One region of the Streptomyces sp. NPDC058955 genome, then DNA from elsewhere that is predicted to be linked to it. Evidence: riboswitches for the same ligand, from Rfam matches in the RefSeq annotation. Region 1 holds a riboswitch; the other holds the start of a gene.

The links. A riboswitch is a leader RNA that binds a small molecule or an ion and turns the genes downstream of it on or off. The one in region 1 is predicted to bind glycine.
Region 2: it holds a riboswitch for glycine, as region 1 does, so the genes downstream of both, gcvT (glycine cleavage system aminomethyltransferase GcvT) here and gcvP (aminomethyl-transferring glycine dehydrogenase) in region 1, are expected to answer to the same signal.

The regions. Positions count from the first base shown of each region.
Region 1 covers NZ_JBHYKM010000108.1:6,843-15,350, forward strand. Annotated here, with positions in the region: gene ACFW1I_RS30485 (FHA domain-containing protein) at 1-83, shown strand, start outside; gene ACFW1I_RS30490 (MerR family transcriptional regulator) at 116-874, shown strand; gene ACFW1I_RS30495 (bifunctional nuclease family protein) at 965-1,432, shown strand; gene ACFW1I_RS30500 (MerR family transcriptional regulator) at 1,633-2,250, shown strand; gene ACFW1I_RS30505 (DNA polymerase IV) at 2,324-3,736, shown strand; gene ACFW1I_RS30510 (PRC-barrel domain-containing protein) at 3,758-4,129, opposite strand; glycine riboswitch at 4,243-4,341, shown strand; gene gcvP (aminomethyl-transferring glycine dehydrogenase) at 4,521-7,406, shown strand; gene ACFW1I_RS30520 (DUF5999 family protein) at 7,479-7,685, opposite strand; gene ACFW1I_RS30525 (hypothetical protein) at 8,015-8,508, opposite strand, start outside.
Region 2 covers NZ_JBHYKM010000005.1:86,396-94,903, reverse strand. Annotated here, with positions in the region: gene ACFW1I_RS03990 (ABC transporter substrate-binding protein) at 1-363, opposite strand, end outside; gene ACFW1I_RS03985 (enhanced serine sensitivity protein SseB C-terminal domain-containing protein) at 590-1,384, opposite strand; gene ACFW1I_RS03980 (enhanced serine sensitivity protein SseB) at 1,471-2,211, opposite strand; gene ACFW1I_RS03975 (AAA family ATPase) at 2,320-2,982, opposite strand; glycine riboswitch at 3,155-3,256, shown strand; gene gcvT (glycine cleavage system aminomethyltransferase GcvT) at 3,409-4,524, shown strand; gene gcvH (glycine cleavage system protein GcvH) at 4,602-4,979, shown strand; gene glyA (serine hydroxymethyltransferase) at 5,004-6,272, shown strand; gene ACFW1I_RS03955 (L-serine ammonia-lyase) at 6,424-7,794, shown strand; gene ACFW1I_RS03950 (hypothetical protein) at 7,852-8,355, opposite strand; gene ACFW1I_RS03945 (putative T7SS-secreted protein) at 8,352-8,508, opposite strand, start outside.

The sequences.
Region 1 (8,508 bases):
CCGACGTGGTGCTCAACAACGGCGACGAGGTGCAGATCGGCAAGTACCGGCTGGTCTTCTACGCGAGCCAGCGAGGCGTCTGACACGCCTGGCGGAGATCCTTCAGGAAAGGTCCATGGTGCGAACACCGACGGGCGGTGCCGGTTCCGGCACCGCCACCGCGGGTGACCGGCTGGTGAGTATCGGCACCGTGCTGAACCAGCTGCGGGACGAGTTTCCCGAAGTGACGATCTCCAAGATCCGCTTCCTGGAGGCCGAGGGGCTCGTCGAGCCCCGCCGTACGGCCTCCGGGTACCGGAAGTTCAGCCCGCAGGACGTGGAGCGGCTCGCCGCCGTCCTGCGGATGCAGCGGGACCACTACCTTCCGCTGAAGGTCATCCGGGAGCACCTCGACGCCCTCGCCCGCGGCGAGCAGGTGCGGCTCCCGGCGCCCGGACGCCGCCGCGACCTGCTGGACGGCCTGCTCGACGGCCCCTCGGACGAGGCGGCGGGCGAGCGGCCGGGCGTGATGCGCCTGGGCCGGGCCGAGCTGGTCGCCGCGGCCGGGGTCACCGAGGCCGAACTGGCGGAGTGGGAGTCGTACGGCCTGATCGGCGAGAGCGAGGGCGGCGGCTACGACGCGGAGAGCGTGAACGTGGCGCGGATCGTCGCCGATCTCGGGCGGTTCGGGCTGGAACCCCGGCACCTGCGGGCCGTGAAGGCGTCGGCGGACCGGGAGGCGGGGCTCATCGAGCAGGTCGTGGCGCCGCTGCGCCGCCACCGCAACCCGCAGACCAGGGCACATGCCGAGGAGACGGCCGCCGAGCTGGCGCAGCTGTCGGTGCGGCTGCACGCCGCGCTGGTGCAGACGGCGCTCGGGATCCGCCTCCAGTGACGTCCCCGGAGGGCTTTGCCGCCGGGTCGCGGGGGCCCTGAGCGGGGGCCCGACTATCCAAACCGGTCGGGCACGTCCTAGGGTTGCTGTGTGAACGAGCTCGACGTTGTGGGTGTCCGGGTGGAAATGCCCTCCAACCAGCCGATCGTGCTCCTGCGCGAAGTGGGAGGCGACCGGTACCTCCCCATCTGGATCGGACCCGGCGAGGCGACCGCGATCGCCTTCGCCCAGCAGGGCATGGCGCCGCCCCGGCCGCTGACGCACGACCTGTTCAAGGACGTGCTGGAGGCGGTGGGGCAGGAGCTCACCCAGGTCCGCATCACGGATCTGCGGGACGGGGTCTTCTACGCCGAGCTGGTCTTCGCCAGCGGTGTGGAGGTGAGCGCGCGGCCGTCCGACGCGATAGCCCTGGCCCTGCGGACCGGTTCGCCGATCTTCGGCAGCGACGGCGTCCTCGACGACGCCGGCATCGCGATCCCCGACGAGCAGGAGGACGAGGTGGAGAAGTTCCGCGAGTTCCTCGACCAGATCTCGCCCGAGGACTTCGGGAGCCAGTGACCCGGGGGTTCCGGAGTCGGTGGTGAAGGGGCGTTCGAGCGGCGCCGTCGGCGCATTCGAGTAGCCTTTCCCCGGAGGGGGATACGTGAAACCACTCTCCGGGTGATTATCACTCGGCGTGCCGAGTGTGGCGATCGTTGACGCACCCCTGGCGACTGCCTACCTTCGAGTGGGCAGGTCAAGGACGGAGGGTCGGCGTGATGAGCAGCGCGGACGGTACGGCAGGGAGCTCGCTCGGACGTGTGTCCGAGGAGAGCGCTCCGTATCCGCTTCACGGCAGTGTGGGCGACTTCGGCACGGAGACGAGCGCCGGGGTGGCGGACGAGGCGATCGGCTACCGCGGTCCCACGGCCTGCGCGGCTGCCGGCATCACCTACCGCCAGCTGGACTACTGGGCGCGCACCGGGCTCGTCGAGCCGAGCGTGCGGCCCGCGTACGGCTCCGGGACGCAGCGGCTCTACAGCTTCCGGGACGTCGTCGTCCTGAAGATCGTCAAGCGGTTCCTCGACACGGGCGTGGCCCTCCAGAACATCCGGGCCGCCGTGCAGCACCTGCGCGCCCGCGGCTTCCGCGATCTGGAGCGGATGACGCTGATGAGCGACGGGGCGACGGTCTACGAGTGCTCCTCGCCCGACGAGGTCGTCTCGCTGCTCCAGGGCGGGCAGGGCGTCTTCGGCATCGCGGTGGGGGTGGTCTGGCGGGACGTCGAGTCGGCGCTCTCGCAGCTGCACGGGGAGCGGGTCGACACCGGCGAGACGCTGGTCCGGCACAACCCGCAGGACGAGCTGGCGCGGCGCCGGCGCGACCGGGCCGTCTGAGGTTTTCTTCCGGCCGGTGCGGGCGGGCCGCCCGTACCGGCGATTGTCAGTGGCGTGAGGCAGCATCGGAGACGTGAGAGCCGCCCCCACGATTCTGCATCTGGACATGGATGCCTTCTTCGCCGCCGCCGAGCAGGCGTCGAAGCCGAGCCTGCGCGGCAAGCCGGTGGTGGTGGGCGGGCTGGGGCCGCGGGGCGTGGTCGCCACCGCGTCGTACGAGGCGCGGCGTTTCGGGGTGCACTCGGCGATGCCGATGGGGCAGGCGCGGCGGCTGGCGCCCAACGCCGCGTATCTGGTGCCGCGGTTCGCCTTCTACCGGGCGATCAGCGGTCAGGTGATGGAGCTGCTGGGGCGGCTGTCGCCGCTGGTGGAGCCGCTCAGCCTGGACGAGGCGTTCGTGGACCTGGAGGCCGGGGGGCTCGCGGACGACAGCGCGAGCGCCCGGGCGGTGGGGGAGCGGTTGCGGGCCGAGATCCTGGCGACGACCGGGCTGACCGGGTCGGTGGGGCTCGCCGGGTCCAAGATGCTCGCCAAGATCGCCTCGGAGGAGGCGAAGCCGGACGGACTGGTGCTCTTCGAGCCGGGCACCGAGCGGGCGCTCCTCGCGCCCCGGTCGGTGCGGATCATCCCCGGGGTGGGTCCGGCCACCGGTGACCATCTGAGGCGGGCCGGGATCACGACGGTCGCCGACGTAGTGGAGGCGGGCGAGGACGAGCTCGTACGGATCCTGGGGCGGTCGCACGGGGCCGGGCTGTACCGGATGGCGCTGGGGCACGACGACCGGCCGGTGGTGGCCGAGCGGGACGCCAAGTCGGTCTCGGTGGAGGACACCTTCGACGTCGACCTGCACGACCGGCTGCGGATCCGGCTGGAGGTGGAGCGGCTGGCGGAGCGGTGCGTGGCGCGGCTGCGGGGCTCGGGGCACTCGGGGCGGACGATCGTGCTGAAGGTGCGCCGGTACGACTTCTCGACGCTGACCCGGTCCGAGACGCTGCGGGGGCCCACGGACGATCCGCTGGTGGTGCGGGAGGCGGCGGAGCGACTGCTCGAACTCGTGGACACGACGGGCGGGGTGCGGCTGCTCGGGGTCGGAGTGAGCGGGCTCGCCGACTACACGCAGGAGGACCTGTTCGCCCAGGCGGAGGCGTCGGAGGAGGCCGCCGAGGGCGGGGCGGCGGAGCCCGCGGAGAGCGCCGTGCCGCCCGTGGCGCCCGACGCGCCGCCGACCGCCACCGAGACGGCGACGCGGCGGTGGGCGCCGGGGCACGACGTGCGGCACGCGGTGCTCGGGGCGGGCTGGGTGCAGGGCAGCGGGCTCGGGCGGGTCACCGTCCGCTTCGAGGAGCCCGGCAGCACGGCTCCGGGGCGGGTGCGCACCTTCTCGGTGGACGATCCCGACCTGGAGCCGGCCGATCCGCTGCCGCTGGTGCCCGGCGGGGTGACGGGGGCGGAGCGGGCCGCCCCGGGCGTCCGCCCGGGTGGGTGACCCCGGGCGGCGGGGAGGGGGCTACGCGGCGTCGTCCTGGCCCGCGAGCCGGCCGAAGTCCGGGATCTGCGCGGGCGGCGGCGGGAGCGTCAGCTCGTAGTGGCGGTAGAGCTGGAGCTCCTGCTCGGGGGAGAGGTGCCGGCCCACGCCGAAGTCCGGGGCGTCCTTGATGAGGGAGCGCTCGAAGGGGATGTGCAGACCGTCGTCGGCCAGCTCGCTCGGCTCCAGCGGGACGAAGGCGTCCCGGCTGAACAGTCCGGTGCGGACGGCCGCCCACTCGGGGATGCCGGTCGCGTCGTCCAGGTACACCTCGTCCACGGTTCCGATCTTGTGTCCGTTCCGGTCGAACGCCTTGCGGCCGATCAGGCTGCGCGGATCGATGTCGGTCTGCACGGTCCCTCCAACTGGTCGCAACTGCTCTACACCCCTACGAAAGTGCACAACTGCGATGTCGGCCACTTGAGCGATGACAGCGACAACGGCGCTGGTAGGCTGGCTGTGGCTGTCGACACCGTGCGGGAGAGTCCTCCGGATGAAATTCCGGGGGCGCCGAAGGAGCAAATCCTCCCCGGAATCTCTCAGGCACCCGGTACCGCGCGGGCGAGGTCACTCTGGAAAGCAGGGCGGGACGCCGACGGCATCCGCTCTCACCGACGGTGAAAGCCGGCGTGCCCCCGGGCGTGCCGGTGAAGCTCTCAGGTTGAGATGACAGAGGGGGAGGCCGTCCGGGCACCCGCGCCGTGGTGCCCCTCGCAGGTCGTGACGACCAGGAGGCCCCCGCATCATGACCGCCAACCGCACTCCGCTCTCCGAGCTCGAGCAGGGAATCCCCTTCGAGCAGCGGCACATCGGACCCGACGCCGAGGCGCGGGCCAAGATGCTCGCCCAGGTCGGGTACGCCTCGCTCGACGAGCTGACGGCCGCCGCGGTGCCGGACGTCATCAAGAACGCCGAGGCGCTGGACCTCCCCGGCGCCCGCACCGAGGCCGAGGTCCTCGCCGAGCTGCGCACCCTCGCCGGTCGCAACCAGGTCCTGGCCCCGATGATCGGCCTCGGCTACTACGGCACCTTCACGCCGCCGGTCATCCTCCGCAACGTCATGGAGAACCCGGCCTGGTACACGGCGTACACGCCCTACCAGCCGGAGATCTCGCAGGGCCGCCTGGAGGCGCTGCTCAACTTCCAGACGATGGTCGCCGACCTCACCGGGCTGCCGACCTCCGGCGCCTCCCTCCTCGACGAGGGCACCGCCGCCGCCGAGGCCATGTCGCTCGCGCGCCGCGTCGGCAAGGTGAAGAACGGCGTCTTCCTGGTCGACGCCGACGCGCTGCCGCAGACCATCGCCGTGATCGAGACCCGCGCCGAGCCGACGGGTGTCGAGGTCGTCGTCGCCGACCTCTCCGACGGCATCCCCGCCGAGATCGCCGAGCGCGGCGTCTTCGGCGTGCTCCTCCAGTACCCGGGCGCCTCCGGCGCCGTCCGCGACATCAAGCCGCTGATCGACGCCGCCCACGAGCTCGGCGCGATCGTCACCGTCGCCGCCGACCTGCTCGCGCTCACCCTGCTCGCCTCGCCCGGCTCGCTCGGCGCCGACATCGCCGTCGGCACCACCCAGCGCTTCGGCGTGCCGATGGGCTTCGGCGGCCCGCACGCCGGCTACATGGCCGTCCAGGACAAGCACGCCCGGTCGCTGCCCGGCCGCCTGGTCGGCGTCTCCGTCGACGCCGACGGCAACAAGGCGTACCGCCTCGCCCTGCAGACCCGCGAGCAGCACATCCGCCGCGAGAAGGCCACCAGCAACATCTGCACCGCCCAGGTGCTCCTCGCCGTCATGGCCGGCATGTACGCCGTCTACCACGGCCCGGACGGCCTGAAGCAGATCGCGCAGCGCACCCACCGGTACGCCGCGATCCTCGCCGCCGGCCTCACCGCCGGGGGCGTCGAGCTCACCCAGGGCGCCTTCTTCGACACCGTCACCGCCCGCGTGCCCGGCCGCGCCGACGCCGTCGTCGCCGTCGCCCGCGAGGCCGGCGTCAACCTGTACCGGGTCGACGCCGACCACGTCTCCGTCTCCTGCGACGAGACCACCGGCCGCGAGCAGCTCGCCGCCGTCTGGGCCGCCTTCGGCGTCACCGCCGGCGTGGAGGCCCTGGACGCCGCCACCGAGGACGCCCTCCCGGCCGCGCAGCTGCGCTCCGACGCGTACCTGACCCACCCGGTCTTCCACGCGCACCGCTCCGAGACCGCCATGCTGCGCTACCTGCGCCGCCTCGCGGACCGCGACTACGCGCTCGACCGCGGCATGATCCCGCTCGGCTCCTGCACCATGAAGCTGAACGCGACCACCGAGATGGAGCCGGTGACCTGGCCCGAGTTCGGCCAGATCCACCCCTTCGCGCCGATCGAGCAGGCCCAGGGCTACGTCACGCTCATCACCGAGCTGGAGGAGCGTCTGGCCGAGGTCACCGGGTACGACAAGGTGTCGATCCAGCCGAACGCCGGTTCGCAGGGCGAGCTGGCCGGTCTCCTCGCGGTCCGCGCCTACCACCGCGCCAACGGCGACGAGCAGCGCACCGTCTGCCTCATCCCGTCCTCCGCGCACGGCACCAACGCCGCCTCCGCCGTGATGGCCGGCATGCGGGTCGTCGTCGTGAAGACCGCCGAGGACGGCGAGGTCGACGTCGAGGACCTGCGCGCCAAGATCGAGCAGCACCGCGACGAGCTCGCCGTGCTCATGATCACCTACCCGTCGACGCACGGCGTCTTCGAGGAGCACGTCGCCGACATCTGTGCCGCCGTGCACGAGGCCGGCGGCCAGGTGTACGTCGACGGCGCCAACCTCAACGCCCTGGTCGGCCTCGCCAAGCCGGGCCACTTCGGCGGCGACGTCTCGCACCTCAACCTGCACAAGACCTTCTGCATCCCGCACGGCGGCGGCGGCCCGGGCGTCGGCCCGGTCGGCGTGCGCGCGCACCTCGCCCCGTACCTGCCGAACCACCCGCTCCAGCCCACCGCGGGCCCGGAGACCGGCGTCGGCCCGATCTCGGCCGCCCCGTGGGGCTCCGCCGGCATCCTGCCCATCTCCTGGACGTACGTCCGCCTGATGGGCGGCGAGGGCCTCAAGCGCGCCACCCAGGTCGCCGTCCTCGCGGCGAACTACATCGCCAAGCGCCTGGAGCCGCACTACCCGGTGCTCTACACCGGCCCGGCCGGCCTGGTCGCCCACGAGTGCATCGTCGACCTGCGCCCGCTGACCAAGGCGACCGGCGTCACCGTCGACGACATCGCCAAGCGCCTGATCGACTACGGCTTCCACGCGCCGACCATGTCCTTCCCGGTCGCCGGCACGCTGATGATCGAGCCGACCGAGTCCGAGGACCTGGCCGAGCTGGACCGCTTCTGCGACACGATGATCGCGATCCGCGCCGAGATCGAGAAGGTCGGCTCCGGCGAGTGGCCGGCCGAGGACAACCCGCTGCGCAACGCCCCGCACACCGCGGCCGCGCTCGGCGGCGAGTGGGCCCACGCCTACGACCGTGACGTGGCGGTCTTCCCGGCCGGCGTCTCGGCCGCCGACAAGTACTGGCCGCCGGTCCGCCGCATCGACGGCGCCTTCGGCGACCGGAACCTGGTCTGCTCCTGCCCGCCGCTGGACGAGTACGACCACTGACCGCAGGCATGACAGAGGGCCGGTCCGGAGTCTCCTCCGGGCCGGCCCTCCGTGCTGCGCCCGAGCGGTGTCTCAGGCCGCCGTCGTCACCCGGCCCGTCGTCAGCGGCCGGTGCGGAGCGATGATCTGCCCGTCCGGCAGCAGTTCGCCGGTGTCCTCGAAGAGCAGGACGCCGTTGCACAGCAGGCTCCACCCCTGCTCCGGATGGCAGGCCACCGGGCGGGCGGCCTCACGGTCGGCGGAGTCGGCGGTGGGACAGGCAGGCTGGTGCTGGCACATGGGTGGGTTCTTTCGCTGCGTCGTGGTGGTTGTCCTGCGGCTCTTCGCGCTCATGGCCGCCCCCGTCGGTCGGTTCGGTTCCGGTCCCAGTCTTGCCGCACGGACGGTCTTCCGCAGGTATTTCGCGTCAGCTCGTCCGCTCCTGGGAAGACGCATCACCCGCAGGGGCGGTTCACGTCAACACCCCGGCCTTTTCGGGTGGTTCGGGGTGGCCCGAGCGGGCTAGTCCGTCCGGGAAGGGTGTTCGGTGACGGTGTTCGGACGGGGGTTCCGGACAGCAGTGCGCCCCGTGACCCGGGTGGGTCACGGGGCGGTGCGCGCGGAGCGGATCAGGCGGGCGCCGCGGAGCCGAGCAGCGGCGGCGGCGCGAGTCGCGTACTGAGCACGGGCAGCAGATCGGCCACCCGGTAGGGGCGGTTGGCGGCGATGCCGGGCGGTGCCGGGGCGAGCGGCACCAGGACGTCGGCGGCCGCCGCGTCCGGTTCCGTGCCGTCCGGGTCCGGCTCGGCGTGCAGCCACAGCGTCAGCATGTACAGCTCCGGCACCGAGAGCAGCCGCGGCTGGTAGGTGCCGGGCAGCGCCTCCGCCTGGACCAGGGCCCGCTCCGTGGCGGCGACGTACGGTCCCTCGAAGAAGTGCGAGAAGGACCAGCCGTCCGGGGTGAGCATGCTGTCCGCGGCCGCGATCGCCCGGTCCCCGCTGCGGATCAGGAAGCGCCAGCCGACGAGCCGGGTGCCGGGCGCCTGTCCCGGCGTCCCGGAGAGCCTCAGCACGTGGACGGGCAGCGGGAGTTCGGGACTCAGCGGTCCCGGCGCGGCCCGCA
Region 2 (8,508 bases), on a different contig from region 1:
CGCCTTCGCGTCGAGGGTCTCGCCGTCGTGGAACTTCACGCCCTTGCGGAGGTTGAAGGTCCAGACGGTGCCCTCGGGGTTGCTCGACCACTTCTCGGCGAGCCCGCCGACGAGCTTGCTGCCGCCGGACTCGTGCTCCAGGAGCGCCTCGAACGCCTGACGGGTGACCCGGAAGGTCTCGCCGTCGCTGGCGAGGGCCGGGTCGAGGGAGGCCGGGTCGCCCGGGGCGCCGAACACGAAGGTGTCCTTGGCTCCGGACTTGTTCTCGTCCTTGTCCCGGTCGCTCGCGCAGCCCGTGGCGATGAGGCCGACCGTGATGGCCGCCGTCAGAGCCCGGGTCGACCGGGAATTGAGTATGCGCATGGGTCCACCCCTGGGTCGCCATGTGTGGTCTTGACCGGCCGAACGCTACTGGCGAGTGACGGCGCAGAGAACAGTCCGCATAGCGGTGATACCAACCTGAGACCCGGACACTCACCAAATCGGGCGGTTGCCGGACATCGGCGGCCGGAGCGTCCGCAAGCGGACGCAAAACCCCGCCCTGGCAAGGCATTTCGGCCAGGGCGGGGTATCGGGTGCGAAGGGGACGTCAGCGGTGCCGGGCCGGCGGGTAGCCGTATCCCGGACTCTGGGATCCCGCATGCTGGGACGGGGCGCCGTGTGCCTCGCGGTCGTAGAAGGGCCGCGCGTGGGCCCGCAGCCAGAGCGCCACCGGGTCGTACGCGTCGGAGAGCGCGACCGTCGAGACGGGCAGCCCCTCGGGCACGGCGTTGATCGACTGGCGCATCATCGCCCGCACCTCGTCCACCGTCGCCGCCGAACCGTCGTACAGGTCGAGGCCGATGACCAGGTACGGAGTGCCGAGCGCGGGCTGCACCCAGCCGCGGCGGAGCGAGCGGACGGCCGGCGTCCGGTGCGCGTTCTGGGTCAGCTGGGCGTAGAAGTGCGGGATCTCCAGGGCGGGTTCGGAGACCCGGAGCGGTCCGGCGGGCATCCGGTCGAGGCCGGTGGCGATCCGGCGCAGATCGGCCCACGGGATGCCGACGCCGCCGCCGGGCGCGTGCGGGTTGAGCCAGACGCCCCAGCGCTCGGGGTAGAGGGCGCGGGCGATCTCGCGGCCGGTGACGCGCTCGTGGGCGCGGTGCCAGCCGGAGGCGGCGAGTTCGCCGGCCGAGGTGACGCAGGGCGCGTAACCGAAGCCGTCGACCTCCATGTTGCCGTACTGGGCCTCCGGCGAGCCCGGGCTGCCCTGCCAGAGCAGCATGTACAGCTCGCCGTCGGCCAGGGCGTGCAGCAGCCCCTCGTACGCGTCGTAGCGTCCGGGCGCCACCTGGCGCAGCATGTGCTCGACCTGTCCGGTCGTGGCGCCCCCTGACGCGCTCACCCTGGGTCCCGCCCCTCTGTCCTCTGTGTCGTACGGCTCGTTCGGTGGATCGGTCTCGGTCGGTCCAGCTTAGACAGGGCCGGGGGTCACCCGGTGGCGCGCTGGTAGAAGGGGCGCACCCGTTCCAGCATCCAGTCGCCGACCGGGTCGGCGGCCATGTCGAGCAGGATCAGGTTGACCGGCCAGGCGACCTCGACGCGGCCGAGGGCGCGGCCGAGGGCGTCCAGCGGGGCGTTGCGGTCGACGCCGTCCCAGCCGGTGAGCTGGACGCCGACGAAGAGGGCCGGTTCGGTGCCCTCGACGCTGGCGAGGGTGCGGCGGGCGGTGGCGACGACGCCGGTGGCGTCGAACTCGGCGGCGGCCGCGGCGAGGAAGTCGACCGGGTCGTCCTGCCAGTCGGGCTCGAAGAGCCGGACCCGGCCGCCGGACGCCGGCCCGTCGAGGGCGGTGCGGCCGACCCGGCAGAGCTCGGCGACGGCGGGCGGGGGCAGCGGGACGCCGACGACGCCGCCGGGGTTCACCGCGATGCCGAGCTGCGGGGGCAGGCCGCGGGCGAAGTCACGGGCGGGGGCGACGGTGAAGGACATGTGGTCGCCGACGCAGGCGAGGAACTGCTCCTGCGAGCTGTAGACGGGGACGTAGGCGGCGCCGCCGATCTCCATCGTGGCGAGGTCCAGACTGGGGCTGTCGGGGCCGCCGCCGTTGGGCAGCGGGACCCAGACCTGGCTGCGGCCGAGCACCTCGATGAGCCGGCCTCCGGCCGCGGGCTCCCCGAGCGCGGCGGCCAGCGCCTCCTCGAGCTCGTTGCCCGGCCACGTCACGTCCACGGTGGTTCCGTCCCCTTCTCGCACGGCCCTGGTCCCGGCCGTCCCGCAGCACCCTAACGCCGCCCCGCCCCGGCTGTGACCAGAACCCGCGTCCGGGGGGGGCGGGCGTCAGGCGGCCTCGCGGAAGCCGATGCGGCGCAGCGCGGTCGCGGCGTCCCGGTCGAGGAGGGTGGCGGAGGCGCAGCCGCGGGGCAGCCGGCCCGCCTCGACGGCGGTGACGAGCCGGCCGACGGCCCTGCGGTGCCGGGCGAAGGCGTACGCGGACACCCCGCGGCCCCGGTCGCGCTGGCCGTCCCGGGCGGTGGCCGGGTCGACGTCGAGGAGGACCAGGTGGAGGTCGCGGCCGCGGCGGGCGGCGGAGCGGGCGAGCCAGCCGCGGACCCAGGACTGGGTGCCGCAGTCGTGGACGACGACCCCGGCGCCGGAGCGCAGGGCCCGGTGCAGCCCGGCGTAGTGCGCGATCCGGACCAGCGGGCGGTAGAGCGCGTACGGCAGGAGGCGGGGCATCCGGGCCTCCCAGCGCTCCCGGGCGTCCTGCGAGTCGATGCCGCGGCCCTCGGCGGTCCGCCGCAGCAGGGTGGACTTGCCGCTGCCGGGCAGCCCCGAGACGACCACGACGTCGCCGGCGGCGAAGGTCAGGGCGCGCGGGCCGCGCCCGCCGCGGTCGCGCAGGTCCCGCACGACGCGCCCGCGGCCGCGGGTCCGGGCGCGGGCGCGCTGGGCCGGTATGGCGGCGTCACTCGCGAAGACGCCGGTGTGCTGGATCCTCATCGCTGCTCCCCCTGTCGGGCCCCCGGGGGACGTGTCGGGAGACCTACGGAGACCCTTGCCCACGAAGTGTAAAGAAACGGTAATCCGAGACAAGCGATTTGCGGCGCCGACACCGTATGCGAGGATGTGCGCGCCAGGCGCGGCAGCGCCGTACAACCGCATACCGGCCGCTCGAATCCGCGCGGGAGAGTTCCGGACCGGCCCTGGGCCGTCCGGGCGCCGAAGGAGCAAGTCCCTCCCTTGAATCTCTCAGGCCCCGTACCGCGTGGATGAGGCAGATCTGAAAAGCGGGACACCCGTGGTGTCCCCACCCAAGGTGCAAGCCGGGGATGCCCCCGGTGAACCTCTCAGGTTCCATGACAGATGGGGAGGAACGTCCTTGCCTGTCATGTTTTCCGCCTTCGGGACCCGGGAGCCACGTCCATCATGAGCACCACCCCCCGCCTGACCGCCCTCGATGCCCTGCATCGTTCGCTGGGCGCGACCATGACCGACTTCGCCGGCTGGGACATGCCGCTGCGGTACGGCAGCGAGCGCGACGAGCACAACGCCGTCCGCACCAAGGCCGGCCTCTTCGACCTCTCCCACATGGGCGAGATCACCGTCACCGGCCCGCAGGCGGTCGACCTGCTCGACTTCGCCCTGGTCGGCAACATCTCCACGGTGGGCAACGGCCGCGCCCGCTACACGATGATCTGCCAGGAGGACGGCGGCATCCTCGACGACCTGATCGTCTACCGCCTCGGCGAGACCGAGTACATGGTGGTGGCCAACGCCTCCAACGCCCAGGTCGTCCTGGACGCCCTGGTGGCCCGCGCGGGCGGCTTCGACGCCGAGGTCCGCGACGACCGCGACGCGTACGCCCTGATCGCCGTGCAGGGCCCCGAGTCCCCCGGCATCCTCAAGCAGCTCACCGACGCCGACCTGGACGGCCTGAAGTACTACGCGGGCCTGCCCGGCACCGTCGCCGGCGTCCCGGCGCTGATCGCTCGGACCGGCTACACCGGCGAGGACGGCTTCGAGCTCTTCCTGAAGCCGGAGCACGCCGAGGGCGTCTGGAAGGCCCTGACCGAGGCGGGCGCGGGCGTCGGCCTGATCCCGTGCGGCCTGTCCTGCCGCGACACGCTGCGCCTGGAGGCGGGCATGCCGCTGTACGGGCACGAGCTGACCACCTCCCTCACCCCCTTCGACGCCGGTCTGGGCCGGGTCGTGAAGTTCGAGAAGCCGGGCGACTTCGTCGGCCGCAAGGCGCTGGAGGCCGCCGCCGAGCGCGCCGAGACCGCCCCGCCGCGCAAGCTGGTCGGCCTGGTCGCGGAGGGCCGCCGCGTCCCGCGCGCCGGCATGCAGGTCGTCTCCGGCGGCGAGGTCGTCGGCGAGATCACCTCCGGCGCCCCCTCCCCCACGCTCGGCGCGCCGATCGCGATGGCGTACGTCGACGCGGCGCACGCGGCCCCCGGCACCGAGGGTGTAGGGGTGGACATCCGCGGCACCCACGAGCCCTACAAGGTCGTGGCGCTGCCGTTCTACAAGCGCCAGAAGTGACGTATTCGTCTCAGGACGCGTCTCACCCCGCAAGACCCACGTACATCCGCACTCCCCCGGTACAGGAGAATCAGGTCATGAGCAACCCCCAGCAGCTTCGCTACAGCAAGGAGCACGAGTGGCTGTCGGCCGTCGAGGACGGCGTCGCCACGGTCGGCATCACCGAGCACGCGGCCAACGCCCTCGGTGACATCGTGTACGTCCAGCTCCCCGAGGTCGGCTCCACCGTGACCGCGACCGAGGAGTGCGGCGAGCTGGAGTCGACCAAGTCCGTGAGCGAGCTGTACTCCCCGGTGACCGGTGAGGTCGTCGAGGCGAACCAGGACGTCGTGGACGACCCGTCGCTGGTGAACTCCGCTCCGTTCGAGGGCGGCTGGCTGTTCAAGGTGCGCCTCACGGCCGAGCAGGACGACCTGCTCACCGCCGACGAGTACACCGCCTTCACCGCAGGCTGACCGAGACCCCGTAGGGATCGCTTCATGTCGCTTCTGAACACTCCCCTCCACGAGCTGGACCCGGAGGTCGCCGCCACCGTCGACGCCGAGCTCCGCCGCCAGCAGTCCACCCTCGAGATGATCGCCTCGGAGAACTTCGCTCCGGTCGCGGTCATGGAGGCCCAGGGCTCCGTCCTCACCAACAAGTACGCCGAGGGCTACCCGGGCCGCCGCTACTACGGCGGCTGCGAGCACGTCGACGTGGCCGAGCAGATCGCGATCGACCGGATCAAGGACCTGTTCGGCGCCGAGTACGCCAACGTCCAGCCGCACTCCGGCGCCTCCGCGAACCAGGCCGCCCTCTTCGCGATCGCCCAGCCGGGCGACACGATCCTGGGCCTGGACCTGGCGCACGGCGGTCACCTGACCCACGGCATGCGCCTGAACTTCTCGGGCAAGCAGTTCAACGTGGTCGCGTACCACGTGGACGACGCGGGCCGGGTCGACATGGCCGAGGTCGAGCGCCTGGCCAAGGAGCACCGCCCGAAGGTGATCATCGCCGGCTGGTCGGCGTACCCGCGTCAGCTGGACTTCGCGGAGTTCCGCCGGATCGCCGACGAGGTCGAGGCGTACCTGTGGGTCGACATGGCCCACTTCGCGGGTCTGGTCGCGGCCGGTCTGCACCCGAACCCGGTCGAGTACGCGGACGTGGTGACCTCCACCACGCACAAGACGCTCGGCGGCCCGCGCGGCGGCATCATCCTGGCGAAGAAGGAGTTCGGCAAGAAGCTGAACTCCTCGGTCTTCCCCGGTTTCCAGGGCGGCCCGCTGGAGCACGTGATCGCGGCCAAGGCGGTCTCCTTCAAGGTCGCGGCCTCGGAGGAGTTCAAGGAGCGCCAGCAGCGCACCCTGGACGGCGCCCGGATCCTGGCCGAGCGCCTGGTCCAGGACGACGTCACGGCGCACGGCGTCTCGGTCCTCTCCGGCGGCACCGACGTGCACCTGGTCCTGGTGGACCTGCGGAACTCGGAGCTCGACGGCCAGCAGGCCGAGGACCGGCTCCACGAGATCGGCATCACGGTCAACCGGAACGCCGTCCCGAACGACCCGCGCCCGCCGATGGTCACCTCCGGTCTGCGGATCGGCACGCCGGCCCTCGCCACCCGCGGCTTCCAGGCCGAGGACTTCACCGAGGTCGCCGACGTCATCGCCGAGGCCCTCAAGCCGGGCTACGACGAGGACAAGGCCGCGGCGCTGAAGGCCCGCGTGACCGCGCTGGCCGACAAGCACCCGCTGTACCCCGGCCTGAAGTAATTTCGTACGATTTAGTTCCGAGCCTGTTCGTACGGAACATCTGGGGCACCGCGCACACTGGACCTGTGAGCGCGGTGCCCCGCCCCATGCTCAGCCGTTTCTGCACCACCCCGGCAGACAACGACGTCTAGCCCCCACAAGGAGTCCTCCCGTGGCCATCTCGGTCTTCGACCTGTTCTCGATCGGCATCGGTCCGTCGAGCTCCCACACGGTGGGCCCCATGCGCGCGGCCCGGATGTTCGCCCGCCGGCTCAAGAACGAGGGCCTGCTCCCGGCGACGGCCTCGGTCCGGGCGGAGCTGTACGGCTCGCTGGGCGCGACCGGCCACGGCCACGGCACCCCGAAGGCGGTCCTCCTCGGCCTGGAGGGGAACTCGCCGCGCACGGTCGACGTGGAGAGCGCCGACGACGAGTTCGAGCGGATCAAGGCGAGCGGGCGGATCAACCTGCTCGGCGCGCACGAGATCCCGTTCTCCTTCGACGACGACCTGATCCTGCACCGCCGCAAGGCGCTCCCGTACCACGCCAACGGCATGACGGTCTTCGCGTACGACGCCGAGGGCGGGCTCGTGCTGGAGAAGACGTACTACTCGGTCGGCGGCGGCTTCGTCGTGGACGAGGACGCCGTGGCGGGCGAGAACCCGATCATCCCGGACGACACCGTCCTGAAGTACCCCTTCCGCACCGGCGACGAGCTGCTCCGCCTCACCAAGGAGACCGGCCTGTCGATCTCCTCGCTGATGCTGGAGAACGAGAAGGCGTGGCGCACCGAGGACGAGATCCGCGCCGGGCTCCTGGAGATCTGGCGGGTCATGCAGTCCTGCGTCTCGCGCGGCATGTCCCGCGAGGGCATCCTCCCCGGCGGCCTGAAGGTCCGCCGCCGTGCCGCGACCTCCGCCCGCAAGCTGCGCTCCGAGGGCGACCCGGCGGCGCACGCGATGGAGTGGATCACGCTCTACGCGATGGCCGTGAACGAGGAGAACGCGGCGGGCGGCCGGGTGGTCACCGCCCCGACCAACGGCGCCGCCGGCATCATCCCCGCCGTCCTGCACTACTACATGAACTTCGTGCCGGGCGCGGACGAGGACGGCATCGTCCGCTTCCTGCTCGCGGCCGGCGCGGTCGGCATGCTCTTCAAGGAGAACGCCTCGATCTCCGGCGCCGAGGTCGGCTGCCAGGGCGAGGTCGGCTCGGCCTGCTCGATGGCGGCGGGCGCCCTCGCCGAGGTCCTGGGCGGCTCCCCCGAGCAGGTGGAGAACGCGGCCGAGATCGGCATGGAGCACAACCTGGGCCTGACCTGCGACCCGGTCGGCGGTCTGGTGCAGATCCCGTGCATCGAGCGGAACGGCATGGCGGCGGTCAAGGCCGTGACGGCGGCGAAGATGTCGATGCGCGGCGACGGCAGCCACCTGGTCTCCCTCGACAAGGTCATCAAGACCATGAAGGAGACGGGCGCGGACATGAGCGTGAAGTACAAGGAGACCGCCCGCGGCGGCCTCGCGGTGAACATCATCGAGTGCTGACGCCGTAGGCCCTGACCGGCGCGGTCACGCTTGCGGCGCGGTCAGGGCCGACGTCGGTCAGCTCGGTCGGGCGGGTGCCCACAGGTCGAGGCTCCACACGTCCCCGTCGCCGACGCGACGGCCGCGCTCCTCGTCCGCGTCGTCCACGACGAGGACGGAGACGTTCGAGCGCAGGGCGCGGTACTCCAGGAACCCGCCCTGGTCCCTGATCCTCAGCTCCGGGGCGTCGTGGGCGCGGGAGACCTCGTCCCACAGCTCCTCCCAGGACACGTACCGGGGGAACTCGATCCCGGTGCTCCGTGCCCATGCCCCGGCCAGGTCGTCGTCCGAGGCCAGGCGGTGCAGCTGGACCGTCGCGGTGGCTACGACCCAGTCCGCCCCCGGGTTGAAGGCGAACTCGACGAGTCCGTAGTCGCGGCGCAGCCACTCCCCGTCGTCGCCGACGACGTCGACGAAGGGATGGCGGAAGGCCCGGTCGACGTCGGCGAGTCCCGAGCCGATGCCGATGCCGTACAGCTCTCCGGTAGCGAGGAAGGAGGCGAGGAAGGAAACGCCGGTCACGGCCAGTTCTCCAGTTTGTCGATCAGTGCTTGCATTTCGGCCGAGCGGTTCTGCTTGTTGCCCCAGTTGTGGTCGTCCATCTCGGCCTTGGCCGCCTTGGCCTTGGCCAGGAGGTCGGCGCGGAGCGCCGGGTCGTTGTTCACCGCGTCCAGC